Regions from separate parts of the Paeniclostridium hominis genome, predicted to be linked through region 1. Evidence: riboswitches for the same ligand, from Rfam matches in the RefSeq annotation. Region 1 holds a riboswitch; each other region holds the start of a gene.
The links. A riboswitch is a leader RNA that binds a small molecule or an ion and turns the genes downstream of it on or off. The one in region 1 is predicted to bind cyclic di-GMP.
Positions count from the first base shown of each region.

Region 2: linked by a shared signal. The riboswitch ahead of H8891_RS14060 (NPCBM/NEW2 domain-containing protein) and the one ahead of H8891_RS12970 (MSCRAMM family protein) in region 1 are both predicted to bind cyclic di-GMP.
Region 3: linked by a shared signal. The riboswitch ahead of H8891_RS09885 (methyl-accepting chemotaxis protein) and the one ahead of H8891_RS12970 (MSCRAMM family protein) in region 1 are both predicted to bind cyclic di-GMP.
Region 4: linked by a shared signal. The riboswitch ahead of H8891_RS04075 (hypothetical protein) and the one ahead of H8891_RS12970 (MSCRAMM family protein) in region 1 are both predicted to bind cyclic di-GMP.

Region 1 is NZ_JACRWD010000007.1:69,567-77,706, reverse strand. Features, by position in the region: gene H8891_RS12970 (MSCRAMM family protein) at 1-2,293, opposite strand, end outside; cyclic di-GMP riboswitch class II at 2,339-2,422, opposite strand; cyclic di-GMP riboswitch class II at 2,456-2,539, opposite strand; cyclic di-GMP riboswitch class II at 2,573-2,656, opposite strand; cyclic di-GMP riboswitch class II at 2,690-2,772, opposite strand; gene H8891_RS12965 (DEAD/DEAH box helicase) at 2,846-4,303, opposite strand; gene H8891_RS12960 (hypothetical protein) at 4,522-4,851, shown strand; gene H8891_RS12955 (bifunctional diguanylate cyclase/phosphodiesterase) at 4,898-7,102, opposite strand; gene H8891_RS12950 (fascin domain-containing protein) at 7,529-8,035, opposite strand; gene H8891_RS12945 (hypothetical protein) at 8,131-8,140, opposite strand, start outside.
Region 2 is NZ_JACRWD010000010.1:27,044-35,183, reverse strand. Features, by position in the region: gene H8891_RS14060 (NPCBM/NEW2 domain-containing protein) at 1-4,053, opposite strand, end outside; cyclic di-GMP riboswitch class I at 4,269-4,355, opposite strand; gene H8891_RS14055 (glycosyltransferase family 2 protein) at 4,710-5,591, shown strand; gene H8891_RS14050 (Cof-type HAD-IIB family hydrolase) at 5,594-6,352, shown strand; gene H8891_RS14045 (TraB/GumN family protein) at 6,534-7,370, shown strand; gene H8891_RS14040 (DUF2500 domain-containing protein) at 7,498-7,887, opposite strand; gene H8891_RS14035 (hypothetical protein) at 8,109-8,140, opposite strand, start outside.
Region 3 is NZ_JACRWD010000003.1:23,744-31,883, forward strand. Features, by position in the region: gene H8891_RS09865 (MDR family MFS transporter) at 1-191, shown strand, start outside; gene H8891_RS09870 (chemotaxis protein) at 305-1,231, opposite strand; gene H8891_RS09875 (hypothetical protein) at 1,425-2,609, opposite strand; gene H8891_RS09880 (patatin-like phospholipase family protein) at 2,821-3,678, shown strand; gene H8891_RS09885 (methyl-accepting chemotaxis protein) at 3,787-5,853, opposite strand; cyclic di-GMP riboswitch class I at 6,091-6,169, opposite strand; gene H8891_RS09890 (protein adenylyltransferase SelO) at 6,486-7,958, opposite strand.
Region 4 is NZ_JACRWD010000001.1:850,040-858,179, reverse strand. Features, by position in the region: gene H8891_RS04100 (ATP-binding protein) at 1-281, opposite strand, end outside; gene H8891_RS04095 (zinc ribbon domain-containing protein) at 542-895, opposite strand; gene H8891_RS04090 (hypothetical protein) at 1,207-1,512, shown strand; gene H8891_RS04085 (GNAT family N-acetyltransferase) at 1,726-2,229, opposite strand; gene H8891_RS04080 (hypothetical protein) at 2,644-2,955, opposite strand; gene H8891_RS04075 (hypothetical protein) at 3,206-3,442, opposite strand; cyclic di-GMP riboswitch class I at 3,670-3,756, opposite strand; gene H8891_RS04070 (hypothetical protein) at 3,906-4,481, shown strand; gene H8891_RS04065 (GNAT family N-acetyltransferase) at 4,656-5,168, opposite strand; gene H8891_RS04060 (VanZ family protein) at 5,317-5,862, opposite strand; gene H8891_RS04055 (GNAT family N-acetyltransferase) at 5,999-6,514, shown strand; gene H8891_RS04050 (N-acetylmuramoyl-L-alanine amidase) at 6,668-7,327, shown strand; gene H8891_RS04045 (YvrJ family protein) at 7,476-7,625, shown strand; gene H8891_RS04040 (TrkH family potassium uptake protein) at 7,687-8,140, opposite strand, start outside.

The sequences.
Region 1 (8,140 bases):
CTACTTTACCATCTTTACCTGTTACTGCCTTTGTTACTTCTTTTTTAGTTGAATCAAATATTGTAAATTCTGTTCCTTCTAATACTTTCTTAGCATCCTTTGAATCTACCTTCGTTATTTCTATACTTCCAACTATCTTATCATTAGCTGAGCTTTTTTCTATCACTTGATTATTTTTAACTATTTCAAATGGATACATCTTGTTATCTATTGTGTATCCTTCTGGTGCTTTTGTTTCTTGGTAATAGTAATTTCCATATGCTAAATTTTTGAATACTACTTTACCATCTTTACCTGTTACTGCCTTTGCTACTTCTTTTTTATTTGAATCAAATATTGTAAATTCTGTTCCTGCTAATACTTTCTTAGCATCCTTTGAATCTACTTTCGTTATTTCTATACTTCCTTTTATCTTTGTATCTACTACTTTTACTGTATTAGTTTTTTCTGCTTCAACTACTATATTCTGATTTTTAGCTAAATTGTATCCTTCTGGAGCTTTAACTTCAACTACTTGATAATCACCTTGCTTAACATTATCAAATATTACTATCCCTTGAGAATTTGTAGTTTTTGTATCTACTACTTTTCCATTTTGCACTAAGTTAAATGTTGCACCTTCTAAAACTTTTCCATCTTCATTAGTTTTGTTTATTACAACTTTTCCTGGCATTGCCATAAGTTCATCCTCTGCAACAACTTTAACTATTTTACTATTTTCTGTAACCTTAAATGCTATAGTTGTACTATCAAGTTTATAACCTTTAGGTGCTACCTTTTCAACTAATTTATAATTGCCATAAGGTAGCTCTAACTCTACAGGACTATTTGATGAAGTAGTTATATCTTTAACAGTTTGTCCATAAATATCCTTTACTAGATTACCATTTGAATCAGTAAGTGAGTAAACTGCACCTGATAACATTTTTTGAGTCTTGTCACCTTTTTCAATTTTTATTATTTCAACTTTTGGACTCTTTATAGTTACAACTTCATCAGTTGGATTTCCATTTACATAAGCAGTATTTGAAACTGCTTCTCCTGTTCCAACTTCTTTCATATTAGCTTGAATAGTAATATATGCATCGTCTCCTGGATTTATATCCGACTTATCATTAACTGCATTTAATTCTTTTGTTTGATCATTATACGTAACCGTAAACTGACCTGTTTGATCTATTTTAATATCAGTCAGCCTCGAATCTAATTTATCTTTTACATGCATTGTATTCTTTAAAAAGTGTCCTGCTGAATCAAATGCTATTTTATATTCTATGTTTTGATCCTTTTCATCATTAGTTATATTAGTTTTATTTACAGTTTTATAGACATTTATAGCCCCTGCTCCTGCTGCTAACTTAACTGTAGCACTAGAATCATTATTTTTCCCATTATATGTTAATTTTGCTTTATTTACATATCTAATGTCTTTTGGAGGATTTGGTAATATCAAAGTATTGTAATTAACTGAATAGCTATCATTATATATATCACCAAGATCTATTTTTAGAGAATCTTTTTCAGCTGTAAGTTTTCCAGACTTTAAAAGCTCATTAGTTACATCCCTATCCACTCCACTTTCATAGTCATGCTGAATTATACTTATACTATTTTTATCTAAAACCATTCCCTCTGGAATTTGGTCCTCAAAGTAAGCATCCCCCATTTGTCCATTTTGATCTCTATTTATTTCTACATAGTATCTAACTGGTTTATTTATATCTGTTATAAGCCCTTCTCCCTTAGAATCTAGTGGTAAATATGAACCTTTATACATAAGTGGATTTGATCCTCCACCTGTTGATTCTTCTCTACCTTCACCTGTTAATGTAACAGTTTCTGTATCTCCATTAGTGTTTATAACAATAGGGTATTCTCCATCTTTAATATTTTTATCACCAACCATTGTTACACTTAAATATCCCTCTAATGCATTTTTTATATTATCATTAAATATCAACTTTAATACTCCAGTATTAGGGTTATATTCTTGCCCTGAAAAATGCTTGTCTGAACATACTGGGTTAACATCTCTAAAGATCTTAGGCAGTGTTATAGTAATGCTATCTCCTGGCGTAATTTTGCTTGGATCTTTAATTTTATAATCAATTCTGAAAGTTTTAATCATACCTTCTCTTACAGTATAATCATCAAATGTTGCACTTGTTATTTCAACTGAAGGACTATTAGATACATCTTCAGCATATACCATTATCCCTGATGAAATAAGATTTAAAATCATACTAAACACAAATACTAAACTTAATATTACCTTATTCTTTCCCTGTCTCAAATGATCACCTCTTTTTTTCAATAAAAAAAGCTATACTTACATGTTTGTAAATATAGCCGGTTGCATCACTAACTCCATATATCCCAGATGCCCATATACAGAATATACTTCTTCGTTTCTTGTTTATTAAATTTTAGAACAAAAAAGGCTATACCTACAGTTTGTAAATATAGCCGGTTGCATCACTAACTCCATATATCCCAGATGCCCACATACAGAATATACTTCTTCGTTTCTTGTTTATTAAATTTTAGAACAAAAAAGGCTATACCTACAGTTTGTAAATATAGCCGGTTGCATCACTAACTCCATATATCCCAGATGCCCACATACAGAATATACTTCTTCGTTTCTTGTTTATTAAATTTTAGAACAAAAAAGGCTATACCTACAGTTTGTAAATATAGCCGGTTGCATCACTAACTCCATATATCCCAGATGCCCACATACAGAATATACTTCTTCGTTTCTTATTTATTAAGTTTTTACCAAATTAGTTTATCAAATTTCGACACCATTTTCAATATTCTTTTTAAGAATATAATTATAAATCTAACAATTAGAATTATCTCTTCTTACTTTAACTAATTTTTTCTTTATACTTATTTCCTTATATTTTTTTAAAAACATTTCACCTTTATGATTTAATAAGTCAACATAAGAGCATAAGTCACAAACTTCTATAACACCTATATCTTCATTATTTATACCTTCAATATTACTAAAAGTCCCAACAATATCTAAAACTCTAATTTTCTTCTTTTTTCCTGCATTTAAATATATTCTAGTTACCTCACTATGAACTTTTTTATCTTTCTTTTTTATCCTTTTATTATTTAATAATATACTTGAAGCTTTCTCGAACTTAATTTTTCCTTTTTTTATATCTTCACTACTTAATTCATTAATAGTATTTATTTCATGGCCAATATATTTTATTATCTCAGCTATATATTTTTCGTCTTTTTCATTAGCCATGGTTATAGCTTTTCCATATTTATCTGTTCTTCCTGTTCTTCCTATTCTATGTATATAATTTTCTTTATCCATAGGAACATCATAATTTATAACTAAAGATACATCATCTATATGTATTCCTCTACTTGCTACATCTGTACTAATTAAAATATTATATTTACCTTCTTTAAAGTCCTTGATTACAAATATACGCTTTTCTTGAGACATATCTCCATGGAGTTGTTCAACTAAAAACTTATCTTTTTTCATCTTGTTGTATAATTTAGTTACTCTATCTTTAGTATTTAAAAACACTATGGTAGTTTTTGGATTATAATAATATATTAGATCTTTTAAGGTATTATATTTTTCATCTTCTTTTAAAGAAACTAAATTTTCTTCTATTTGTCTTTTGTCTAGATTTTCATCATTTTCAATTTCTATCATACTAGGATTTATCATATATTTATTATATATATAAGATATATCTTTATCTATAGTTGCTGAAAATAAGCCTATAACAGTCTCTTTAGGTATATTATTAAATATAAACTCCATATCTTCTATAAATCCTTTGTTAAGCATTTTATCAGCTTCATCTATTATAAAATAATTTATATTGTCTAAGTTTATACTACCTCTATTTATATGATCTATTACTCTTCCAGGTGTAGCAACTACTACATGAACTCTTTGTTTTAATTCATTTATTTGATCTTTTATAGGTTGTTTTCCAAATATTGCACTACACCTAATTTTTTTTAATCTTCCTATATTAGATATTTCTTCTTTTACTTGTATAGCTAATTCTCTTGTTGGTACAACTATTAATGCTTGTAGATTACTGTTGTTAACATCTATTTTTTCACATATCGGTATTCCAAAACTTGCAGTTTTCCCACTACCAGTTTTTGATTTAACAACTATATTTTCTTTATTTAAAAGTCTTGGAATTGATTCACATTGAACTTTAGATGGAGTATTATACTCAAGATTATAAAGGGCTTTTATTATATCTTTATCTAAATCAAAATTTTTAAAATTATTAATCATTACTACCACCTTACTTATCTAAATTAAAATTTTTATAGCTATTTATTATATCATATCTTTAAAGTAATACATCTTTTTTAATATATTAATCTTATTGTCTCTTAAATATTTAATTTCATAATATTATATATTCATAAAAAATACCTTAGCTTAATAAAATTTAATATAAGCTATTATTTTATATTTTAAATTTTATTATTTAAAGGAGAATTAAAATTATGTTTGAAATGATAAAACATCCTTATAACAACAAATCTATAGCTAGATTGGACTTAAATAATATTGTCCACAATCACTTATATCACAATTGTCCGATTGGAAAAGTATCTGCAAATCTTGTTTATGATAACTATAATAATGTAGTTGGAAAAGTTGATGAAAATGGACTTATATATTCTAATCTAGATTCAAATCCTATAGGAAAAGTTCTAGATAATGGATTTGTATATAAAAACAACAATTTAGTTGGAAAAATTAAATGTACTAAATCCTCATCTCCATACTTAGCTGGAGCTTCATATTTATTGTTAATACATGAAAATAGATAATAAAAAGATGACTAATACAAACTAGTCATCTTTTTTATTATTAAATTTATTGATATTGTTCTTTTAATATATTTTTAAATTCTAAAAATTCAAGTGGTTTAAAATATACATACCCTTGTATCATATCACAATTAAATTGTCTTAATATATCTACCTGTTTATTATTTTCCACACCTTCACAAACTACTTTAAAGTTAAACTTTTTAGCTAATTTAATTATAGTTTTTACAAATAAAAAAGTTTTTTTATCTTCCTCTAAATCTATTATCATAGTTCTATCCAATTTTAATATATCTATATCTATTAATTTTAAATTTGATAATGTAGAAGTACCTGTTCCAAAGTCGTCCATAGAAACTTTTATTCCTAATTTTTTAATTTGATATATTTTGTTATTTATATATTCTATATCATTTAGTGCTGCTGTTTCTGTAATTTCAATTTCTATCAATTTAGGTTCTACATCATATTTTTCAATAGTTTGTTTAATAGATTGAATTAAATCAGCTCTGTAAAGTTCTACTCTTGATAAATTTATAGAAATTGGAACTATTTTTTCACCTTTTAATTTGCATTTTTTTATATCCTTGCAAACTTCCTCAAGTACCCATTTTCCTATTAAGTTTATATTTCCATTTTTCTCTGCTATCGGTATAAATATATTTGGGCTTATAAATCCTTTTTTATTATGATCCCATCTTATTAATGCTTCTGCACCAACTATCTTTTCATTATTTATATCTACTTTAGGTTGATATACGACTTTAAATTCTCCTGATTCTAATCCTTTTTTTAGTTCACTTTCAATTATAATTTCTTGACTGATTCTATTTTTTAAAGCTTCATCATATATATAGTATGGCTTGTCCTTAACTTTTTTAGATTCTAATCTAGCTATATTTGCATTATCTATAATTTTATCAATTTCTTCAGTAGTATTTTCTATTATATACGCCCCCATGTTTAATTTTAAATTTAAATCACTATTATTAGAACAAACAATATTTATATAATCATGAAGTTTTACTAAAGTTGTTTTCAAATCTAATTTTTTATCCAATTTAAACATCAAAGCAAATATATCATTAGAAATTCTTCCATGTATATTTTCAAATTTTAAAATAGATAACTTTTCACCTATACTTTTGATAAGATTATCACCCTCTTCATACCCAAAAACATCATTTATAAATTTTAACCTATTTATATCAATAGAAACTAAAACATATTTATCATCATCTTGAGCATTTTTTAACTTTTTTTTACAATCTATCTTAAACTTTATTTGATTATTTATATTAGTTAAACTATCTATATAGGTGGCTTTTCTTAAAGCTTTCTTATTTTCAACATATTTTTTATAGTTATTAATCACATAAAGTAAGGTAGCTATAAATATAGTCAATAATGATATATTTATTATATTAGTCAAACTTGAAAAAACTTTATTTATAGGTGTTATTGAAACTAAATACCAACCATCAGTATTTTCTATATAATTATAATACAAATATATTCGTTCATTATTAAAAACCCCTAGTTTGGGATTCTTACAATTTGAAATATTTGTTTTTTCTTTTCCTTTATCTAGATATTTACTTTTATTATATAGTGTTTTTATACCTTCTTTATTTTTTTCATTACCAATAATAACATTACCATATTTATCTACTATATATAGACTTCCTTTATAAGAATATATACTTTGTTTTAAGCTTAAAGCTATACCTTCATAATGTGAAAAACCAACTAACACTCCCTCTATTTTATCGTTAATTACAAAAGGAATAGAATATATTATACTATCTTTCCCATCAATTATGCTTTTTGTTGGCTTGCTTACATACTTCTTTCCCTTAATGCTTTCTTTAAAATAATTACTATTACCTACATATATTTTTCCATTTCCATAGGTTAGATAACCAGCTTTGTTAATAATCCCAATACCCTTAAATGAATTCGAAACATTTGATTTGTTAAATGTATCTACAAATATTTGTTTTGCATTTTCGATACCATATTTATCTATATCATAGTTTATATAAGAATTAAAACTCTCTAACTTAGACATATTATTGTTTATATAGGTAGCAATTCTAGCTTCTACTTGTATATTTACCTCTGATATATTAATTGCTATTTCATCTTTTAAATTTTTATCTACAATTAAAATAAAACTAATACTTATAAATCCTATTATTATTGTACTTTTTAAACTTTCAATAATATTTTTATTTAAATTCTTACTCATTTTACACCCTTCTGTCTTTATTATTAGCTTATTGATTTTAAATGTTAATATTTTTTAATCTTACATCAAAATTTTTTCATCAAATTTGTATTTTAAAAAGTATCAATTAGTTAGTATTTATTTAAATACATCTTAAATTATCACATTATTAATATAAGTGTCAATATTTTGAATTTACAGTAAATTTTTTCCTTTTTTTACATTTCATATCCATATAATCAAATTTATAATAATAATAAATTTAATTTTATTTTTACTTAATTTATTTTTGTACATTCATACAAAATTTTAATATACACAATTAAATTAATCACTTTTTACAATATACTATTTTTAATCAATAAATCTTTAAGCTAAGCTTATTTAAACTTTAAATAAGCCTTACATAAAAAAACAAATCCTATTTCTAGGATTTGTTTTTTTATATTATTTAACTTCTCTAAATTTAAATCTAGTTCTATTTCCAGGATTTTCAGCTCTAGCAACAAGTCTCTTGTCATTGTCTCTTACTCTTACATAATACCCATTAGGTGCTTGTAATACATATTCTTTATCAGCTATTTTATACATTTTAAACTTAGTAGCACCTTTTCTATCAGTATCTGAAACTAAAAAATCTCTATTATCAACTCTTATAAAATCTCCACCTGCTTGTCGTATTTTAACCTCATTATCATCTAGCATTATTATTCTAAATATTCCATTTTGATTAACTTTTCTACCTGTTGCATAAAGATAGTCATCATCTCCAACTACTACAAATTCATCTTCTACTATAGATTTTATATTAACTTTTAGTTTATCATTATCTTCATTTGGCTTTTGTGGTTTCCCCGGATTTTGTGGAAAATAATGCTTTATAAAATCCTCCATCCACGGCGGATATACTATAACTCCATTTGGTTCTCTATTTATATCAAAATTTTTATCCATTATAATATAAACCTCCTACTGTCAATTAAATTTGAAGCTTTGATATATATTACGACAATAGGAGGTTAATGGTTCATACTTTCATAATATTTTTACTATCTACAG
Region 2 (8,140 bases), on a different contig from region 1:
ATTTATATACCATAACTTCTTATCTGGCTTTTTGTACTGAGCCATATGCTTAGCAGTTTCTTCATTAACGTAGAAACCGTGTCTAGCAAAATGTTCTTTTAAGTCTAATTGAAGAACATCTGATGCAACAACTGCCCAAGCTTCATGCTTGTTATTCCAGTCACCGCCACCTATGTTTCTTTCTCTAAATTGTTGCTCGAAACGAGGCCAGAATGTATTATCATATAGTTGTAATTGCCATAATGGTGCCATATGAGTTAATGAACTAGTGTCACTTGCAGGGTACCACTCATTGTTAGAATAATCTTCTTTACTTACTTTAGGGAATATTTTACTCTCCCATAAATTTTGTTGAGATATCTTACTAGCTTCACCTTTAATCATTTGGAAATGAAGAGGTAAAATATTATTAGTTATCTCAGGCATTGATCTATTATTTGTATCAAGGTTGTGTCCTAATTCATGCATGAATCCCCAACCAGTATTTACATTTAAAGCTCCATTCTGTTCGTTAAAGTTATATCCAGTTATACCGTTTCCTGCATTCATGAATGCTCCACCATCTAAGTTCTTAAGCATAGTTACATATCTAAAGTTAAAGTCTGAGTGTATGTCTTTAGAACCATCAAATCCCCAGAATTTCATTGCTTCCTTTATTACTTCATCAGATTTATCTGCAGTATAGCTAGGTAATTTATTATGCTCAGTATACCAGTTTAAAGCGTATGTCGCTTTAACGTTTACAAAAGCTTTATCACTAACCACTTCAAATACATCAGGTAACTTAGGGTCTTTCTCTAACTTCTTATTGTATTCACGTAAATCTTTCATTACTTGTTCATCAGTAGTTACACCTTTTATGAATTGAGGATAACTTACACCACCTACTATTCTTATCTTAGGTTTTCTAGATTGTTGGTCTGGAGTATAAGGGTTGTAAGCGTATAGAACTCCTGCTAATGGTGTTCCAGGTCTTAAGTCCCCTGCTTCGACTTCAGGTATCACTATTTCGTTTTTACCTCTGTTTAATCTGATATCTCTTAAACCATTATGTCTACTATCCATTTGCTTATAAACTAAATTAGGTACAGGTTCACCTGGCTCTGTGTCAACATAAACAGTTATTTTCTCTCCTGACTTAACTGCTAAGCCTGTAGGTTGCCAATCTCTAAAGTTCCATACTTTTCTCTTTTGACTTTCCTTTATAGCGTCTCCTCTGCTTTCTAATTCATAAACATGACCTTTATTACTCTCAGGATTCTTGATTAACTCTTTAGCCATGTTTATACTTTCCATAAGTTCTGCTTTTAATGGATGTGTGTTAACTTCTTTTTCTAATTCCTCAATAGCTGGTAAGTTATTATATTCTGGAGTTAACTCATTCTTTAATTCATTTGTGAATATACTGTTAACCTTATCTGAAACTGTATCTTTTCTAAAGAACATTATTTCATTTAAAGTAGCCCAGTTTTGGTCACCCTTAGTCCACTTTAGTTTTATTCTCTTAAACTTAGTAGGTTGGAATTTCGCTTCTATTAAGTCCTTAGTTTTGTCGGCTTTACCTGTAGCAACTAACTTAAATGTTTCACCTTTGCTAGTTGTAGAACCGTAAATCTCAAACTCTTGTGCGAAACCTTTAGCATCACTTTGTCTAGCACCATAAACCAATCTATCTATAGTTATTGGGTTAACAAACTCAACTGTTACCTCATTGCTCCAATTTTCATCGTTATGCTTATTAGTTTCCCAATAAGTACTTATGTCATTGTCTGCCGCTTTATCTATAGTCTGATTTGCATATTGACCAGTATTATTAGTTATCCTCTTTATGTTACTATAAGGAATTCTAAATTTTTCTATATACTTTTTATTATCTAAATGCTTAAATGACTTAGTAGTCGCACCTCCACTTATTATCTCTTCTTGCTCTAAAATATTTCTAGCATTCTCTAAATCCTCTTTAAAGTCATTATAGAATGGATGTTTCTTACAGGCTTCTTCTAAAGTGTTAAGTGCTTCAGTGCTTCTAAATTCCTCACTTAACTCGCTCATACTAGCATCAGTAAATAATCTATCTATCTTATCCATAGTTTCATCTTGTTTATAAAGTCCAAACTCTGACGCTAAAGCCCAACCTTCGTATCCTTGCTTATAAACAAACTTAATTCTCTTAGCTTGAGTTGGGTTAAACTTTATAGATATAGAGTCTCTAGTTCTTGTAGCACTACCACTAGTTACTTTAGTGAATGTATCACCTGCAGTAGTCTTAGAAGTATATATGTCAAATTTCTCTGCGAAACCTCTATCTCTAGGAGAATAATAAACTATTCTATCTAACGTTCTTATTTGGTCTAAAGTCATTATAACTTCGTTTGTATGGTTCTCATTGTTTCTAGCATTAGAATGCCAGTTAGTATTTGGGTTACCGTCTATAGCTTTACCTATAGTACTGTCTGCCCAATGACTACCATTAGTAGTTATCTTCTTTATATGACTATTATCTATCTTATATAACTTATCATATTTAGCTAACTCTTCAGTTCCAAAAGCCTTGAACTTAGAAACTTTTGCTTCTGTATAAGTTACTTCGTTACCTTCTAATACTTGTCTAGCGTCATCTAAATCCTCTTTGAATTGACTATATAAAGGATGTACCTTTGCTTCGTTCTCTAAAACAGTAAGTTTATCTAAAGTTCCGAAGTCAGGATTTACTTTGTTCTTATTGCTATCAGTAAATAATGTTTCCATCTTTTCGGATAAAGCATCTTGCTTATAAAATCTAGCTTCAGATATAAATGGTCTACCCATATGACACTCTTTAAATACAAACTTCAATCTCTTAAAACTTGTAGGGTTAAATTTAAATTGCATAAAGTCAGTGGTAACCTTTGCAGTACCGCTAGATACTAATTTAAATGTATCTCCCTTAGTAGTATCAGAAGCATATATTTCGTACTTAGTTGGGAATCCCTTTTGGTTTCCACTTCTAGGCAATAATGCTATTCTATCTAACTCTTGCACTTCATCAAAAGTAAATGTTACTTCGTTAGTGAAGTCATTTCCATTACTTCTGTTTGTTTCCCAATGTGTATTAGGATTATTATCATACATATATTCTATTTTAGTTGAAGGGTACATTCCACCGTTAACTTCTGTATTTGCTATATGCTCATTACCTAATTTAAACTTTTCATCATAAGCTTGTTGGTTAGGGGTTCCATACCCTAACAATTTAGATACTTTAGTTTCACTAAAGTTTACTTCTTTATTTTCTAAAACAAGTCTTGCATTATCTATATACTCTTTAAAGCTTTCGCGGAATGGATGACTTTCAGTTTCTTTCTCTAAAGCGTTTAATGCTTCAGTAGTTGCAAACTCTTTACTTACCTCATTCATATTTGCATTAGTAAATAATCTTTCCATCTTGTCTAGAGTTTTATCTTCTTTGTAGAACCAAAACTCTGCGGCACTTGCCCACTCGTTATGCGCTTCTACGAATTTGAATTTAACTCTCTTTGCACGTACAGTGTCAAATTTAAATTCTACCATTCCACCTGTTGCTTTACTTCCTTCTACTTTTCCTGCTAGTTTAAAGTCTTCCCCTGTCTCACTTTCTGAAACGTATATCTCTGCACTAGTAGGGTATCCCTTACCTTTAGCCCCATCTTGTCTTGTAGCGTAAGCTAATCTGTTTATCTCGGCTATGTCTTTAAATTCCACAGTCACTTCATTTTTAAATGTTTCATCATTTTTAGTGAATGTCTCCCAATGTGTTTCAAGTTTCCCATCTATAGCATTTTCTATTTTAGTTCCTGGATAACTCCTTCCATTGTTTGATATAGATTGTACCCCAACTCTATACAATTCATTGTACTTAGCAAAATTAGGATTGTTCTTAATTTTGAAATCAGTAACAGTCATGTTTTTAGATACTTGTTTCTCTATTGCTACTGCTTTCTTTTTTACTACTTCATTAGCGTATACATTTATTGCCGGTGAAACGTTTGTAGCTATTATAGACATGGCCAATACTGCTGATATTTTTTTCCTCATAATATCCTCCCTCTGATATGCATATGAATTTACAATAACTAAACATTTTACCCCAAATTTTAAAATATAGTCTTGTTATAGAGTTATGGTTATTTTATATGAAATAAAAAAACTACCCTGTGTCTAAAGGGTAGTTGCTATCTAAAGTAAACATTATAAAATAATCTTACGATTACATCATAAAATAACTCTATAAAAACAAAGAATATTAATTCTTCGGCAACTGGCTGGCATAGTCTAATTTGACCTTAGCCCCTTTAGCTTTGCGTCTCTAGATTTCCCTAGATTTGCTAATATGTAATTTTTAGTCATCTATAATTAATTATACATAATTTTTTACAATATAAAATAGTTTTTTGAAAATTTTGATTAATTTCTGAAAAATTTTTAAAAATTGATTTTAAATTATATAAATTAGGTAAATCATTTTTAGAAAAATCAATACAACCAGTTTCGTTATTACAGTTTTTTATCTAAATGATTTACCAAATCTAAGTTTTAAGACTTGTTATTAATTTAAGAGATATCAGAAATTGTCGTAATTTTTAGAATAAAAAATATATTTTTGTTAATATATGGGTGATATAATTGTAAAAACAAAACTTTAATAATATATAAAGTGTAAGAATGCACGCACTATTAGGGGGATAGAGACAATGAGTTTAGTAAGCATAATTATTCCAGTTTATAATTCTGAAAAATGGCTAGACAGATGTATTGAAAGTTTAGTAACACAAACGTATAAAAATATAGAATTAATTTTTGTTGATGATGAATCTACAGATAAATCAATAGAAATTATAAAAAACTATCAAAAAAAATTTGATTTTATACGTCTTGTTAGTATTAATCATGCTGGTCAAAGTGTAGCTAGAAATTATGGAGTTAAGATTGCCAATGGAGAATATGTATGTTTTGTTGATAGTGATGACTATGTAACTAAAGATTATTGCAAATTGTTAGTTACATCAATGAAAACTACTAATGCAGATATTGTAGTTGGTGGAATGTCAATATTTTATAATAATATTTACCAAAATACTTTAATATCTAAGACTAATTATACTTGTAATAGAAATGAATATATAGGTAAAATATTAACTTTAAAAGATGGAGCTCATATTATTGTTAATAAACTATTCAAAAGAGAATTATTGATAAATAATAAGATTGAATTTATTGCTTGTTATCAATATGAAGATATGGTGTACGCTTTTGAAACTGCACTATATTCAGATTTAATTTGCTTCATTAATAAACCAATTTATAATTATATGAGAAGAGATAATTCTTCATTCACATCAGTAGACAGTAAACAAGTTACAGATTATATATTTGCAATAGAAAAAGTGAAAAATCTTCTAATACAACACAATGAATATAATCAAGTAAAAAGTGATTTTTATCAATATCTGTTATTGAATAATTCACATTTAGTATCTTTGTTTCTCCAAGATAAAAATGCAACATTGCCATTTTACAAAAAGTGGATGCAAGAGTTACAAAATATGATAACTGAAGTAGAAAAAGAGGTATAAGCATGAAAATATTAATTAGTGATATTGATGGAACATTGTATTTTGAAGATAAAAAGGATAAGATAATGCCTAGTGATTTAGAAAGTATTAAAAAACTTCAGAGTAATGGACATCTTTTTGGAGTTTGCACAGGAAGATCATATTCTGGGGTAAAACTTGCTATTGAGAATTTTGATATAAATCTAGACTTTATGATTCTTGCTAGTGGGGCTATTATACTAAATAATGAAGAAAATATAGTTAAAAAGCTAACTATGGAAAGAAATATTGTTGAACAAATATATAATTGTATATCATCTAATAATTGTGAAATTCAATTTACAACTGATAAATACTTTTATTTTAAAGGTCCAACAGAATATACATCTAGTAATGCTGTTAGATTTAATGATTTTTATGAAATTCCTGAAGAAGAATTTACTACATTCGCACTTGGTTTTAATGATTGTAAAGAACTAGAAAATGTAAAAAATTTACTAAATGATAATTTCGGAGATTACATTTCTACTCATCGAAATAAAAATAGCCTAGATATTTCTAGAAAAGAGTGCAGTAAGGGAGTTGCAATAGCTGAATTAAGAGAGTTTTTCAATGTTGATGAAAATGACATACATGTTATTGGAGATTCTTACAACGATATCTCTATGTTCCAAAGCACCACTAATAGTTATACTTTTTTTAACTCTCCAACAATTGTAAAAGATAATGCAAAATATCTAGTCAATTCTATTTCTGAATGTATAAATATTATTTTAGATTAGAGAGTATTTAATGTCAGTTAAAGAATTAATTTTTATAGTGTTTTTCATTAAGTTTTACATTAATTTATATCAAAAATATTATGAAATTAATTAAAATACTTGGTTTAAAATGATATAAATTAATGTTAAGGGGGATTGAGATATACTGAAAAATATATTTAAAATTTTAATACTAATTATATTGGTAATTTCAATATTTATCTTTATTACTAAGGGTAGTTCTAAGAATAATGTAAACGGTTTTTATTGGGAAGCAAAAAAAGATAATAAGAGTATATATTTAATTGGAACGGTTCATCTAGGAGAAAAAAGATTAAATTACTTAAACAATAATTTAAACTATATTCTAAATAATACTCAAGCACTTGCAACTGAAACAAACAGTAAAGATATAGATCCAGAGTATATAAAAAAATTACAGGATAAAATTTATTTAACTAGTGGTGAGTTAAAAGACTTTTTAAATAAAGAAGAACAAAATCAATTAAAAGATATATTAAAATATTTAGATTTGAAATACGATGATGTATCTAATTTATCAAAAGTTGGGTTAAATGCATTAATTCAAAATTATATAGATTCAATTGATGGATTTGAAGATGAAGGTCTTGATGCATATTTAGAAAATTTGTATAGAAAATCAAAGAAGGATTCTATTTCATTGGAAACACTAGATGATACTTCGTATAATATTAATTATATGTTAGATGAATTTTTAGATGTTGATTATATAAAAAATGAATTGAAAGATAGAAAAGATTTTATGAATGCATTTATAAATGGAGATACACTATTTTTTAAAAGTCATTTAGAAAATGGTAAAGATGAGTTAGATATGAATGCCTATACTAAAATTGTCAAAGACAGAAATGAAAATATGGCCAATAGAATTAATTCATTATTAAAAGAAAACAAAACATATGCAGTAGCGATAGGAGTAGGACACTTTTTTGGAGATGATACTGTAATAACTTATCTAGAAAATTTGGGATATAGCATAACGAAATTGAATAAATAAGTTATTTTTTACACTATTCTCTAAAAACTTATTCAAAGATATTTAGTAAAATAGCCCTTAATATCCATTTATTTGGATTTTAAGGGCTTTAACTTTATTCTATGTAATCTAAACCTTAAACGGAGATTTAAATATCCCTTTTAAACTCTAGATATCTACTACCCTGAAATTTCAAAATTCCTATATCCCCTTTTGCAATCATACCAAATTCTTTTCCTGAAACACTAAACTCCATTCTATCAGTACTTTCAACCTCGAATGTAATATAATACTTGGTAGATGAACCGCCACTATGATGTATTCCATTTGCATCAGTATGCCCAGCGTGCCTTATAACTTCACTTCTTTTAGATACAACTTTACATTTTACATCTAATATAGGTTGTTTATTATTATAAGACCATTGATTAATACCCCTAATAATATTAATTACAATTGTACCTAAAATAAGAAAAAAGATTATAAAAAACATGAGTGAAAACAAATCAAACGTTGGATCACTATAATACAAATCCATAATAGATACCCCTCATTTCGTGTAAATTTTTAAAATGTAATTTATGATAATTGTAAGTTATAAATTTATTTATGTGGTTACAAATGAGATACATTTTTGATTATTAAAGTTTAAATATATTAACGAAAATGAATGTTTTTTGAAACTAAAATAGAGCACTAAATTTAATGCTCTATTGATTAACAATATAATAAATTACAAAATATTATTCTAACTTAAACTTATACCATATAGTTGTAATCAAACCTAATAT
Region 3 (8,140 bases), on a different contig from region 1:
CTATAATGACAAGTGTTACAAAGCATAGTCTAAGTAATTCTAAAGTAATTTCGGACATAGCCGGTATGGATGCAGCTTTTAGATCTGCAACTATATTAGTATTAGTTGGATTAGTAATATCATTAATATATGTAAAAGATAAAAAAATAAAATCTAAAAAAGTAGATAATGAAAATTTAATATTAGAATAAAATAAAAAAAGGATATATACTCACATTATGTAACTGTGGATATATATCCTTTTTTATTTATTAATTTAATCTTTTAATAAAAATTTAATTTCATAAACTTCATTTTTAAAACTTTATTTTTCCGTTAACCTATCAATAATACTAACAAGATTAGCTATCTCTGGTTTAGTTATTTGTTCATCTGCACCAAGTGCTTTACCTTTAACATGTATTTCTTCACTTATTAAAGAAGAGAATAAAATTACTGGTATTTGCTTAAGAACACTATCTTCTTTAACAAGTTTTGTTAATCTATGACCATCCATTAACGGCATTTCAATATCTGATACTATACAAGAAACATGTGCTTCAATTGGATCACCTGAAGTTTTAGCTTCTAATAAATAATCCCATGCCTCTTGTCCATTATCTGCTTTAACAGTATTTACATATCCTGCTTTATGTAGACACTCAGTGATTAATTTTGAAAGTAACATTGAGTCTTCTACTATTAAAATAGTTTTATCACTATTTTTACGCTCACCTAATTTTTGTATAGATTCAAATTGAATACTAGATTCAGGACTGATTTCTGCAACAATTTTTTCAAAATCTAAAATAGTTATAAGCTTATCTTTATATTTCGCAATACCTGTTGCAACACCTTCATCTCCTCCATAAATAACTCTATCTGGTTTATTTATGGCCTCCCATGAAACTCTGTGAATACCAACTACTGCATCAACATGAAATGCAATGTTTAACTTATTAAAGTGAGTAACGATAAATATATCCTTACTTGAATCATTACCTTTAGGAATATTTAAATATTTTCCTAAATCTATTACAGTGATAATTTCATCTCTTGATTTAAATACTCCTTCTACATCATCATGTGCATTTGGCATTTTTTTAATCTCTTGTGCCATCATAATTTCACGAACTTTTGCTACATTTATACCAAATGATTCACCTGAAATTGTAAATTCCATAATTTCAAGTTCATTAGTTCCGGATTCCAAAAGTATTTTTGTTTGACTTGTATTTTCTGAAAATCCCATACTCAACCTCCTATATAAAAAATAATTCTCAAAATAGTATTACTCATGCTTATATACGGATTTTATTTGTAATTCTAGAGGTTTCTTTGTAATTAGTTATCTTTGTATACATTTGTTTATTCGCTAATATTTTCCAATCATAATAAGTATAATATATGTTAATTTCATAAATAATTAAATCATTTTATATTATTTAAATTATATATAAAATAATAATTATTATTACTATAACCATTAATATTCCAGTTAAGTTATCCACTAATGCTCCTGGATTTAAATATACATATGGGTTTATATTAAATAACTTGTTATTTTCTTTCTCATTTTTTACGGATTCTATTGCTAACATTTTAAATTTCAATTGTATTGGCGATATTATACCTTTTTTAAACATTTCCTCCAGATTGTCAATTGCTTTAGATGTTACTTGTTGTTTTTCTTCATCTGTTTTGCAATTTTTTATTTGTTCTTTTAAATATTTACTTTCTTTCAATGATTGCTCTGCTAGTTGTTTTATTTCAGGGTACTTCTCAATTATAAATTTTTGTTCACTAGCTGTTAGTTTTTCTCCTTTTACCATTTTTGTAGCTATTCTCTCTGCTTTTTTACTTTCTAAATTAATTTTTTGAGAGAACTTTTCAACTTCTTCTACTACTGCCATTTTTATTTTTACTTGTACTTTTGATAATAATCCTTTTTTATCCATTACTTTTATATTGTCAATCGCTTTTGATATTACCTGTTGTCTTTCTTCTTCTGTTTTACAATTTTTTATTTGTTCTTTTAAGACTTTAACTTCTTTTTTAGACTGCTGTGCAAATTGTTTTACCTCAGGATATTTTTCAGTTATAAATTTTTGTTCATTAGGAGTTAATTTTTCTCCTTTGATTATTTTTGTAGCTATTATTTCTGATTTTTTGCTTTCTAAATTAATTTTTTGAGAGAACTTTTCAACTTCTTTTACTGCTGCCATTTTTATTTTTACTTGTACTTCTGATAATAATCCTTTCTTGTCCATTGCTTTTATATTGTTAATTGCTTTTGATATTACTTGTTGCCTTTCTTCTTCTGTTTTGCAGTTTTTTATTTCTTCTTTTAAATCTTTAATTTCTTTTTTTGATTGTTGTACTAATTTTTTTATATCTGGATATTTTTCAGTTATAAGACGTTGTTCTTTTGGAGTTAGAGGTTCTCCTTTAATCATTTTTATAGCTATTAATTCTACATTTTTTAACTCTTCTTTAATTTTTAGAAAAAAATCTTTAACATCTATGTCTTCAACCTTACTTTGTGTAGGTATTTCTTCATTATTAGGTTTTGTGGGTAGTTTTATGTATGGATTCATATTATATGAATTTTTATTTATATTATTAATCATTTTTTATTTGCTCCTCAAGTGAAGTGTATATCATTATTCCCGCTAATATATATTATCCTTATAGTAATTATACGGTTTAATCGGTTATCTTTTAAGCTTTTAGCCTAATCCTTAAAACTAGACAATATAAATGCCTTGGACTATAATAGTTATAAAACCATAACTATTAATTTTAAATTATATGCATACTTAAAGTGAAGAGAGGATAATTATGAGTAAGATAGGATTAATATTAGAAGGTGGCGGTATGAGGGGAATATATACTGCTGGAGTGTTAGATTTTCTTATAGAAAAAAATATAGAAGTAGATATAACAATTGGAGTGTCAGCTGGAAGCTGTCATGCTTCTTCTTATATATCGAAACAATATAAAAGAGCATTCAATGCTACTATCGACTATATAAATGATAAAAAATATTTAAGCTTTGGTAATTTAATTAAAACAGGCTCAATATTTGGTATGGATTTTATATTTAATACAATTCCTAATGAATTAAATATTTATGATTATGATGCTTTTAGTAAATCTAAAACTAAATTTGTAGTAGTTGCTACAAATTGTGAAACAGGCAAACCTGAATATTTTGAACTTACAGATTTAAATAAAGAAATTATTTATATGCAAGCATCTTGTTCTATACCTGTGTTTGCAAATATAGTTGAAATTGATAATTATAAATTAGTTGATGGTGGAGTTACTGATTCAATTCCTATAGAATATGCTTTAAATCAAGGTTATAAAAAAAATATAGTTGTTTTAACAAGAGATATAACTTATAGAAAAGGAAAACAAAAATTTATTTCTATTGTAAAAAGAAAGTATAAAAAGTATCCTAAACTTGTTAAAGCTATTGAGTCTAGACATATTAACTATAATAAAAGTCTTGATTTAGTAAATAAATTATCTCAAAGTGGCGACGTTCTTGTAATTAGACCGAAAAAACCTGTTAAAGTTAGTCAAATAGAAAAAAATATTGATAAGCTTACTGCATTATATAAAGATGGTTATAATGATGCAAAAGAACTATCTGATAAGATTTTAGATTTTATAAATAAAGCTGAAAACTAAAAAAGCCAGATAAAGATCTTATAGTGAATACAATGTTTATATGTATTTCTTATAAGATTTTTATCTAGCAATATATTTTTTTATATTAAATTAATTAAAGATTCTTATCTAAAATTCTTCATTGTCAAATATCATCTTGCCATCAAAGTATTTAGCTCGTTCATCTTTTAAATTAAATTTCTCAAGAAGTTCTTTTAACATTTGTGCCTGACTTGATAACTCTTCACTTGCAGCAGCACTTTCTTCAGCAGTTGCTGAATTAGTTTGTACAACTACAGATATTTGTTCAACTCCAATATTTATTTGATTGATATTTTGTGCTTGTTCATTACTTGCATCTGCAATTTCTTGTATAACTTCTGCTGACTTTTTAGCACCATCAACAACTTCTTCAAGAGATTTTGCTGTTTCTGAAACAATTATAGTTCCATTTTCTATTGCTTTAAGTGATTTTTCAATTAACTCAGCTGTATCTTTTGCACTTTGTGCAGATTTTGCAGCAAGATTTCTAACTTCATCAGCAACAACAGCAAATCCTTTACCAGCTTCTCCTGCACGTGCTGCTTCTACAGCCGCATTAAGTGCTAAAATATTTGTTTGGAATGCTATATCATCAATATTTTTTATTATATTTCCAATTTCATTTGATGTATTGCTAATTTCATCCATTGCAGCAATCATTTCTTGCATTTGCTCTTTTCCTTTATCCGTTGCAATACTTGAACTTACAGATATTTCTTTTGCTCTTTCAGCATTTTGTGCAGTTTCTTTTATTTGCACTGAAATTTCATTTATAGTTGCTGAAAGTTCTTGAATTGAACTTGCTTGTTCTGTAGCACCTTGAGAAAGTACTTGAGCACCTTCTGCTAACTGATTTGAACCGATTGCAACTTGTTCTCCAGAAGTATTTATTTGTTCTAAAGTACTATTTAAATCATTTACAATTTTATTTACAGCTATTAACATTGGCTCAAAATCATTTACAAATAAATCACTTAATTTATCATCATCTACATCAATATCTAAATTACCATTGCTAATTTCAGTTAATATATTTGTTAATGTATTTATCATTTCCCTAAAATCATTAACTATTTTATTTGTTGCATCTGCTACTAGACCTATCTCATTTTCTTCATCTATAACTGGTAGTTCTGAGTTTAAATCGCCCTCAGCTAGTTTCTTTAATCGTTCACTACATTCCTTTAATGGATTTCCTATTTTACTAGCAAACTTTATTGCTCCAATAAATGCTACAACAGTAAATATTATAGATATTACAGCTGTTATTGTAATTGAAGTATACATTTGTCCAAGGAAATCATCTTTATTTACCATTACACCTACACCCCAATTATGGCTATTTTTTACTGGAGCATATCCTAAAATCCAACCTTGTCCTTCTAAATCTACATTAGCATATCCTGTTTTTCCTGAAATAAGCTTTTCATCTGCTTGTGCAACGTCTTTTAAATCTGGATTTGTTGCTGATTCTTTTATAGTATTTTCCTTACCAATAAGACTAGTATCCATATCAGCAATTGTTGTTCCTTCATTATCTATAAGGTAAGCATAACTATTTTCACTTATTTTTATATTCTTAATAATTTCAGTTAAGAAATCTTTATCTGCATCAAAAGTTACAACCCCTACTATCTTACTGCCTTGTACTCCATTTTCCCAAATAGGTGCTGAAACTACAAGTGTAAGATTTCCTGTTACTTTACTAACAACAGGGCTACCCATATATGCCTTTCCTTGCATAGAAATTTTAAAATAATCTCTACTAGAATAATCATTTCCACTAAATAAATCTTTACCATTTGCATCTATAATTTGACCTAATGATAATCCATATAGCTTTTCTTGTCTAGTTATTATGCTTTTCTTTTCCTCTACACTTACCTTAGGATCTGAAATTTCCTTTATAATACCTGTTTGAATTGCTGCATTTTTTAGGTTTGTAATTTTTTGCGAAGCGGTTGCTGCTGCTTGTTTAGTTGTTTCTACTACTGTATTTGATAAAATAGTATTAGATGTTTTATAGTTTAAATAACTTGTAATTGCCCCTAAACATAAACAACAAATAACTGAAAAACATACAATTATTAAAGTAAGTTGAGTTTTTATACTTTTAGTTTTGTCTTTACTTTTTTGTCTTAATTTAAATTTCATTTTTTTATCTCCCGTTATTATATCTTTATACGTTAATTTTTTATCATAATATTCAGCAAAATTAACACTTCAAGGCTTATTTATTTCTAGCCTAAATGTAAAGCTACTTATGTTTTGTGATTATCCATAATAAACCTCCTTAATTAAAGCCTTATAATTTTTAAAATCCACTTACATAACACAAAAATAAAAGAGCATCAACATAGACCCGTCAACACTCTTCTTTTAAAAGACAATTTATGCAACTGGCTGACTTTTGAAAAAAGCCCCTATAGCTTTGCGTCGCCGAATCACTCCGGGTTTGCTAATTAAATTAAATTTTATTTTAGATTTAAATACACATTCATATTAGCATAAATGTTATTTTTTGTAAATAATTTAAAACCTTTGCCTGTTACTTGAAAAATTTAATAGTAAAGCATTTTTAAATTATCATAAAAAAGTAAATCTGTAATATTGTTTAATATAAAAAGGTATTGATTTTACAATCAATACCTTTTCTTAGGTATCAATAATTGAAACAATTCATAAAAATAATCTCTACGATTAAATTTAGTATATATCTAAATAATTATTAACATAAGTTTTACACTTATAATTTTTATCGAGAACACCTTAATTTACACAAAATCTTATGTCCCACAGAAAGTTCTATAAGGACAACTTGACGGTTTTGGTAACTGTGAATACTCTTCTTGATCTTTCGAGTGATCATATGGTCTTGAAATTACATCAAGAAGTTTTATAATTACACTAAAATCACCTTTATCCCCAGCTTCTATTGCTTCTTCTACTCTATGATTTCTTGGAATTACTGCTGGATTAGAATTTTTCATCAATTGGTGCACTTGTTCCTTTGATTGAGGTTGTCTTTTAAGTCTTTCTTGCCATAGCTTATACCAACTATCAAATTCTTTACTACTAAACATACCTTTATCTTTATTTTTATCAAATGTTAAATTAATAAAAGTATTAGTGAAATCTTCACTATGTTTTTCCATTATACTAAGTAAATCTTCAATTATAGCTTTATCTTGTTCTTCTTCATTAAATAATCCAAGTTTTTTTCTCATATTAGATAACCAATTTAAATAATATAACTCAGAAAAATTAGAAATAGCATCTTGTGCTATTTTTATAGCATCTTCTTGATTTTCATGTAATAAAGGCAATAATGTTTCAGCAAATCTACATAAATTCCACTCAGCCATAATAGGTTGATTTTTATAAGCATATCGACCTGTAGTGTCAATTGAACTAAATACGGTATTTGGGTTGTAATTATCCATAAAAGCACACGGACCATAATCAATAGTTTCTCCACTAATAGTCATATTGTCAGTATTCATAACACCATGAATAAATCCAACAGTTTGCCATTTAGCAACAAGAATAGCATGAGCTTTTATTACTTCTTTAAGTAAATTTAGATATTTATTATCATCGTCTTTTATATGTGGATAATGTCTTTTTATTGTATAATCAGCTAATTTTTTTACTTCATCTACTCCTAAAAATCTTGCTGCATATTCAAATGTAGCAAATCTAATATGGCTAGAAGCTACACGAGTTAAAATTGCCCCTTCTTTTATACTTTCACGAATTACAGATTCCCCAGTTTTAACTACTGCCAAACTACGAGTAGTTGGTATACCAAGACCATGCATAGCTTCACTTATTATATATTCACGAAGCATAGGTCCAAGCACTGCTCTTCCATCTCCTCCACGAGAGTATGGAGTTTTACCAGAACCTTTAAGCTGAATATCATATCTATCTTTTGACGGTGTTATTTGCTCACCTATTAATAATGCTCTTCCATCCCCTAGCATTGTAAAGTGTCCAAACTGATGACCAGCATAAGCTTGAGCAATAAATGCTCCTTCTTCTATAGTTTCATTACCTGCAAGTATTGACACTCCATCATGACTTTTTAAAGCATCACTATTTAATCCAAGAGATTTAGCTAAGCTTTCATTTAAAATAACTAATTTCGGTGAGCTAACTTTATTTAAATTAATTTTGCTATAAAATGCTTTGGGCAAGGTAATATAGCTATTGTCTAAGTTCCATCCCATCTTTATAATTTCTTTTTTATTAGTCATTTTTTCTCCTTATATATTCCATAATTTTAAGTGTGATGTTTCTACTCTTATTTAATATACCCTTGTTAACAATATAAAATAAGTTTATTTTTATTAAAAAACTTATTTATATTTAATTAATGTGCCAATTTTTTTATATAAAATATTGACCTTATTCTACTTATTAAATTTTAATTTTTTCT
Region 4 (8,140 bases), on a different contig from region 1:
TCTATGATTATATTTGAATTGATTTTGACTAGTTCATTTGACTTTGAATAAAATTCTAAAGTTTTGTTTATTTCGCCAAATTTTTTTAACTCATTATTAATATTATTATTTTCGCTTATTATTTTACCTATATTTAAGTTTAATATTTCTTCATGATTATAATTTAATCGCTTTAAAAAGCTTTCATTACAAAAAACTATTTCCCCCATACAATTTAACACTATTATATAGTCACTAACCTTATTATATATAGATACCATTTTTATTCCCTTCTTACCCACTTATAAATAATTTACTCCAACCCCTTTATTACATATTTTACCATAATATCCGAGCATATTCTATATATTCTAATTGTTCTCAATTTTAATATTTTCAAATTTTGATACCTTTTTTATACAGTTATCATCTTTTAAAAAGAAGGTATTAGGACGCTGTAATCAATGCATATAAAAATGGAACGCAAATTAATGACGTTCCATTTTTTATCCAATTATGTAAATGGTATTATATAGTATTCTGTTCCTTTACTTTTTTATTTTTATAATTTATTAGAACACTTCGGACAATAAGTAAAGTCTTCTGTAGTTTGGTATCCACATACAGAGCAAACTTTTACACTGTTTTCATAACATCCAAAGTCTAGGTTTTCTGTATCAATGTTTACAGCTTGTCCTTTTTCAATTTTTTTGCCAATTTCTTCGTCTATCTTAGCTATTTTGTTACAGCAGGTAGTTTTGACGTAGTATTCTTTGTTCCATTTTATAATAGGAATAAAGAAGAACATGAAGTACCAGTAAGTCATGTATACTTCAATGTTTGAATATTTGCCGCAGCATTTGCATATGTTAAGTTGTTTGTAGTCTAGTTTCTTTTGACTTTGACTAACTCCCATTATGAAAAACATAATTTATCCTCCTCTTTAAAAAAATCTCCTTACTAATGATTAGAAGGAGATTACTTTTTTATTAACTAATAATAATATCTAAATTTATAATCAAGCCTATTGTTAACTTGCCAAAAATTATATTTATTACTTTATTATAACCCAACATATATATACTTTAAATATAATTAATAATTAAAATTCATATTTCACTCCATAATATCTCAATCTTAATCCAAATTTTAACTTTATTCTTCTTTAAATGTTAAAATCATTTTTAATATTTAAATATTAATACATTTTATCTAAGGGAGGATTTTATGAGATTTGTTGCTTTTCTGTTTTTTGCTTATGGACTATTTTGTATAATCTTAGCTATATCACAACTAAGATACTTTTATAAAAATAAATCTGATAAAAAATTTATAAACTTAAAAAAATATACAAAATCTATGGTTTCTTTATTTTTAATAACAAGTGTTTTATCTATTTCATTAAGCTTTTTAATGTTTTTCAAATCATTCCCTATAACTATTGCTAGTGGATGTTTTATATTAATTTTATCTTATTACACATTTACCCTAGGTCGTATTAATAAAAAATATGGCTTATCTAAAAACAAATAAAAATGAAAAAACAACGAAGAACAAGTTTTATGTTTATAGCGATCTGACAAAACGTTAAAGCCTGCACTTTAGGCTTTACAGTGAAAGAAGATGCTATAAACATAAAACTCCCACTATATCTTGTTCATTAGCTTCTCTCCCATATAATTAATGCCCTTAAAATCCAAATAAATGAATTCTAAGAGCTTTTTAACAGATATTTTAAAATAAAATTTATTGTTCATTTTCTAATATTGACATTACTATCAATGATTCATAATTTCCCTTATAAAGAATACACTCCCTAAGAATTCCTTCTTCTTTGAAACCTTGAGATTTATAAACATTTTGAGCTCTTTTGTTTTTATATCTTACATCTAACCATAATCTATGTGCTCTTAATTCATTAAATGAATATTCTTTAATTAATCTTAACGTCTCTTTTCCAAAACCTTTGCCCTTATCACAAATGACAAATCTTTTAAATTCAATGTTATGGTTAGGATTGTCTAAGCCAGCCATGATTATGTAACCTATAGGTTTTCCTTTTTTACTATCTTCAATTATCAGATGTAATATATCAGAATTCGAAAGTGATTCTAAATGTTGAGTTTTAGACCAATTCCCTATATACTGAGCATTTTCAGATTCATTTTCTGCACCAATTACAAACTCTAAATCGTCATATTGTGTTAATCTCAACTTAATTAAATCAGATTCTTTAATAACTTTTTTCATAAATTCCCCCCTTATATGAAATAGTAATCTATAAACTATAAAAAATCTAATAAATTTTAATTTTAATTTAACAATCCTTAAATTTTTGGTTTATGAGTTAGTTAAATTTCTCAATAAACTCTTTATATGCTTTATACCATTGAAATTTCGAGTATAAAATTACTACAAAACTTCCAAGTGATAGCGTCATATGAAAATAATCTTTTTTAATAAGTAAAAAAACAATACAAATTAAAAATATTATAATTACAACATTTGATAATAAAAATAATCGTTTAAATGATCTAGTTATTTTCTTCAAGTAATCACCCTCTAACTAAAACAATCATGAGTAATTTTTAACACCATGTTATCATATTTGATATTTTCTAAATTTAGATATTTTATTTACCAAGTTTACGTATAATACTTATTTTATATACCCGAGTTATATGCAATAACATATAGCATAGCAAGTGTTATATACATGGTTGCTAATAAACAATAATGAACTACCATATTTATTTTTTTATTTTTTATCCAATATACGCCTGATAAAAAGCAATATATTAAAAATACACCTGCTACAATTATAGGGATATTATATGGGTAATCATAAACTGTTACCGTTGTAGAAAGCTTATATAAATTGTGTTCAAGAATCCAATCGGGTATTTCTACAAAAGATATACCTACAAATCCTACTATAATCCAATCTATCATCTTCCAGTCCTTATACTTACTCATTTGTAAATTCACTCCATTCAAGTTAGTTTATAATCTATATAAATATTTTAGTAGTACTACCATTGGTTAAGTAATAATGTCTATCTGCATATCTAACCACTTGTCATTTGATTTTTAAGATTAGTTAGTAATTATACAAAATTAAATACAAAAAAAGTTGAAAATGGATTAAGATGTGTTTATTTTGGAGTAAAATATAAAATGTTAAATACTATGATTAATTTGGTAAAAATAAAAAATAAGGCTTAATTTAAGCCTTATTCTTTATTTTTATATAGTACTTCTTTATCCATATGTATATATATGGGATTATAAAAACAATATATGGAATTAAAGTTTCTAATGGTGTTAACTTATCTTTTATAATAAAAAATACTCCTGAAAATATTAATAATATACTAATCATACAAACTATGTTGTTTTGGGTTTTTATATAGTCTTCCATTGAAGTTATATTAAACATTTTAGAAATGTAATTCGGTTTCATATTATTTAATAATAAATATTTAATTATATGAAAAATACCAAATGTAATAAGAAATATTCCATAAGTTTTATATGTGAACATATTCTCATCTACTTCCTACTTATAATGTTTCCATATTATTCACAGGATTCACTGTATTTATAGTAGGCTTTATAACAGATACTCCAACTAATGCTATAGCTATACTTCTACTTACGTTTTTCTTTAAATCCATAAAATAGTCCCCCTTTGGTAACTGACTAGTAATTATAGTCTCATACTTAGCCCCTATAGTTTGCCGTCCTTTAATTTATTAAAGTTTGGATTTTTCAAATTGTTAATTAAATTATATTAGGAAAACATTTACATAAAAAGCCTTTAATTTACAGAATTTTTATGTTATTCTAAAAATAACAACATCATTTTAAATTTTACTTTATGGACTAGTTATATAAAAGACAGAATATTATAAAGGAGGAAAAAAATGTTACAATTTAATTTAATGATAATAACATTACTTATATGTAGTGTAATTTTATTAAGTGGAGTAAAAATAATGTTTAACCCTAGATATGCTCAAGTAATAATGTTTATATTTATAACATATAGTCCATTTTCAGATTTAATAGAAGGATATAAACTAGGATACACAGGTATTAGTAGCATAATAATATTTAGTATAGTATTTTTATTAATATTTATTTGGGGATATAGAAAAAATAAACACATATACTCAATACATAATGTTAAAAAAACGGATGTAATAAATATTATTGAGGAATATTTAAAGATAAAAAATATAAAATATGAAGTAAGAGAAGATGAAATATATTTACCAGAGTTTTATAAAACTATATTTATTGATAGTTTAATGAGTATAAGTTTAGATTTTAAAGATATAAAGGATATTGATTTTTACAATGATTTAGTAAAGAAAATTAAATCTGGAATTAAAGAATTAAAACTAAGATATTTTCCCATAGAAGGTATGTTTTATTTAATTTTTACTGGAATTTTGTATTGGATTAAAACTGATTTTTTAGTTAATTTTTTAAAATAATATATTTACTATCTAAACTGTACAAAAAACACCACCTAAAACTAAAAATTGAAGCCCTATCAAAGGGCTTCAAAGACACTTACATAACAAACTAAACTTGTAATGCAAAACGGCAAAGGGTAAAGTTGAAGTTTATATAGCAATCTACCAAAATTACAGATTGCAATCAGAAATCTAGTCACTTAATTTTAGTTCATAAACATATACTATATGCTCTTTTTCTCCAAATTTAATATTTGACTCTTTCACTTTGTTATATCCTAGTGATTTCCAGAATTTATGAGCTAAAATATTTTCTTCAAGAACACCAATACTAAAATAATCTACCCCTATACTTAAAGCATATTTTTTTAAATCATTATGAACTAGACTACCTAACTTGTTTCCCCTTTTATTCGGTGCTAGTAATAATAAACCAATTGACCATGTATTAATCTTAGGATAGTTTTTAAATATATCAATTAATCCGATAAGTTCACTTGATTCATAAATTCCTAAAGTTAAAGAATCTTCAATTGTTTTCTTATCTGTATAAGTAAATAGATCTTTTATATCTTGTTCATTAGCTTCTCTACCGCTACAAATTATATGATAATCTGAACATAAATTATATAACTTTTCTATTTGGGCACTTTGTTCTAAAGATATTTGTTTAATAATATATTTATTATCTAAATTTATTATCATTTAAATTCCCCTCTCTCCCATATAATTAATGCCCTTAAAATCCAAACAAATGAATTCTAAGAGCTTTTTTAACAGATATTTTAAAATAAAGTTAAAACCTTTAGAGTATAAATATATTTTAGGGATTAGTTATTTACTCTAATTAAAATTATAAGTTTACTACAATTAGAATTGTTAAAAACAAAACTATTAATATAGTTAAAATTAATGCAATTATATTAAGTACTTTATTCATTTTTTGATTTGATTTAAATAATTTGCTAATAAAATAATAAATTGCAATACCAACGACTCCGCCAAATGTATTGCCTATTAAATCTGTTATATCAAATGCTCCTATTGCAAATATAAATTGTAATACTTCATATGACAAACTAACCCCAGCTATAGATAGAATTTTTTTCAAAACACTCCACTTATCAGTTATCATACATACATAAATTCCAAAAGGAATAAATACAATCATATTATAAATTATTTCTTTAATATCAATTCTATCATTGACAATCGTAGAATCACCAAACGGTATCAAATTAATACTTCTTGGACTTACTAAATCTTCAAATGAAAAATTCATTTTAAATAATATAATCCATGTTAGTACTAGAAAGTACACAATAAATAATCCAATCGTAAGTTTCCTTTGTTTATTATTTTTTACTTGTTCTATTTTAATCTCCTCCTTACAAAACATTGTTCTTCAATTTATTATAATCTTAATAAAATTGTAAGTCTAATAAAAATATATATTTTAGTGTACATTTGATTAGTTTCATATTCTGATATAATTAAATTATTAAAACATTAGATTATACAGGAGGCAAATTGAAATGGATAATTTATTTAATAATTTTAAGCAAATCGATATAGGTAACTATATAATTAGGAGTATTAATGAAAATGATTATAAAGATATTTATAGTATTTATGGAGATCCAGAGGTTATGAAATATGATATGAATAATTTATTAAAATCGTTAGATGATGCTAAAAATAATATTAAAATAATACATAGAGCTATTTTGAATAAATGGTTTATAAGATTGGCTATTATAGATAAGTACACAAATGAGTTTATTGGAACTATAGCACTTCATCATTTTGAATTTGATAAGAATAAAGTTCAAATAGGTTATAATTTGAAAAAGAATTATTGGGGAAAAGGTATAATGAGTGATGTTTTAAAGTCAACAATTGATTACTTACACTTAAATTCATCATTAAAAGAAATTGAAGCATCTATTTATACTGAAAATATAGCCTCATTAAAATTAGCCAAAAAATTAGGTTTTAAATTAAATAATAGAGAAAGTAATAAATTAATTTTCACAAAAAAAATTAAATAACATTATATACATTTTTTTCATTTTAAATATAATTTCTTAAACTTCAAAAATTAGTCACTAAAACCAAATATATCAAACATTCTTAAAGTACTTTTATATATTAAATAAGAAACCTCTGATACCATATAGTAAACAAAATAAAGGAGGTAACCTATGAAATTCTACTTAGACTTTGGTCATGGTGGCAAAGACCCCGGAGCTCTTGGCAAAAACAACACTAAAGAAAGTGACATAGTCTTAAAAATAGGACTAATAATAAAAGAAATCCTTGAAAAATCAAACGAAAAAGTAATAACAACTCGTGAAAACAACACCTACTACACTCTTTCACAAAGATGCACCAAAGCCAACAAAGAAAACTGCGACTACTTTATAAGCCTTCACATGAATTCATCCACCAACACATCAGCAAAAGGCACAGAAACTTGGGTTTATAATCTAAACAGCAAAATCTCCACACTAGGTAAAAATCTAACTTCAAATATATCAAAAAACTTAAACACACCAAATCGTGGAGTAAAAGAATCAAAAAAGTTCTCAGTCCTAAAAAACACAAAAATGCCAGCAATAATAATAGAAGTAGACTTTATATCTAACCAAGAAATAGAAGACTTATGTAAAAAAGAAGACTACCTACAAAAAGTAGCTAAAACCATAGCTTCTACCCTACTTAACTTTATCAACAAAGAAACACCACCCAAAACTCCACTTTACAAAGTAACCATAGGTGCATTTAAGGATAAAAATAATGCCCTAAAACTAAAAAACGAAGCCATATCAAAAGGCTTCAAAGACACTTACATAACAAACTAAATTTATAATAAAGGCGAATGGTAAAGTTTTAGTTTATATAGCAATCTGACGAAACGTTAAAGCCTTTAATTTTAGGCTTTACAGTGAAGGAAGATGCTATATAAACTAAACTTACCCAAAGCCACCTAGCTTAAAGGAGGAAATTTAAATGAACTCAGAAATTCAATCTCTAATAGCCAATGTAGGATTTCCAATAGCAATCAGTATGTATCTACTGATAAGAATCGAAGGAAAACTTCAAAGCCTAACAGAGAGTATAAATGAACTTAGTAAAAATATAATATCCATGAAAAAATAAAATATTATACTACAACTTTAAAAAGAGCTAGTGAAATTACTAGCTCTTTTAATTACTCTTATTATTTACTTTTCCTATTATTTTTAACAATTTTAACTATGGCTATTAGTATAACCCAAATTTCAAGTCTACCTAATAGCATTCCTATAATTTCTGTCCACAAAATAATTGATGGTGCATTTAATGATGTTATTCCCACTGATAATCCAACGGTTCCTAAAGCTGATGCAAATTCAAACATTGCATCTTGTAGTGGGTAATTATATACTAACATAATAAATACCCCTAAAATAAATACCATTAAATATATAAACGCATAGTTATATACTTCTAAAATATCTGATTTATTTATAAATATTTTACCATCTGCCTTATATACATAATTTCTATATACTTGATGTTTCGGCAAAAACTTATCTTTTATATTCCATATTAACTTTTTAATAATTAAGTAAATTCTATAAAGCTTTATCCCTCCAGATGTAGACCCTGCTCCCCCACCTATAAGCATTGCC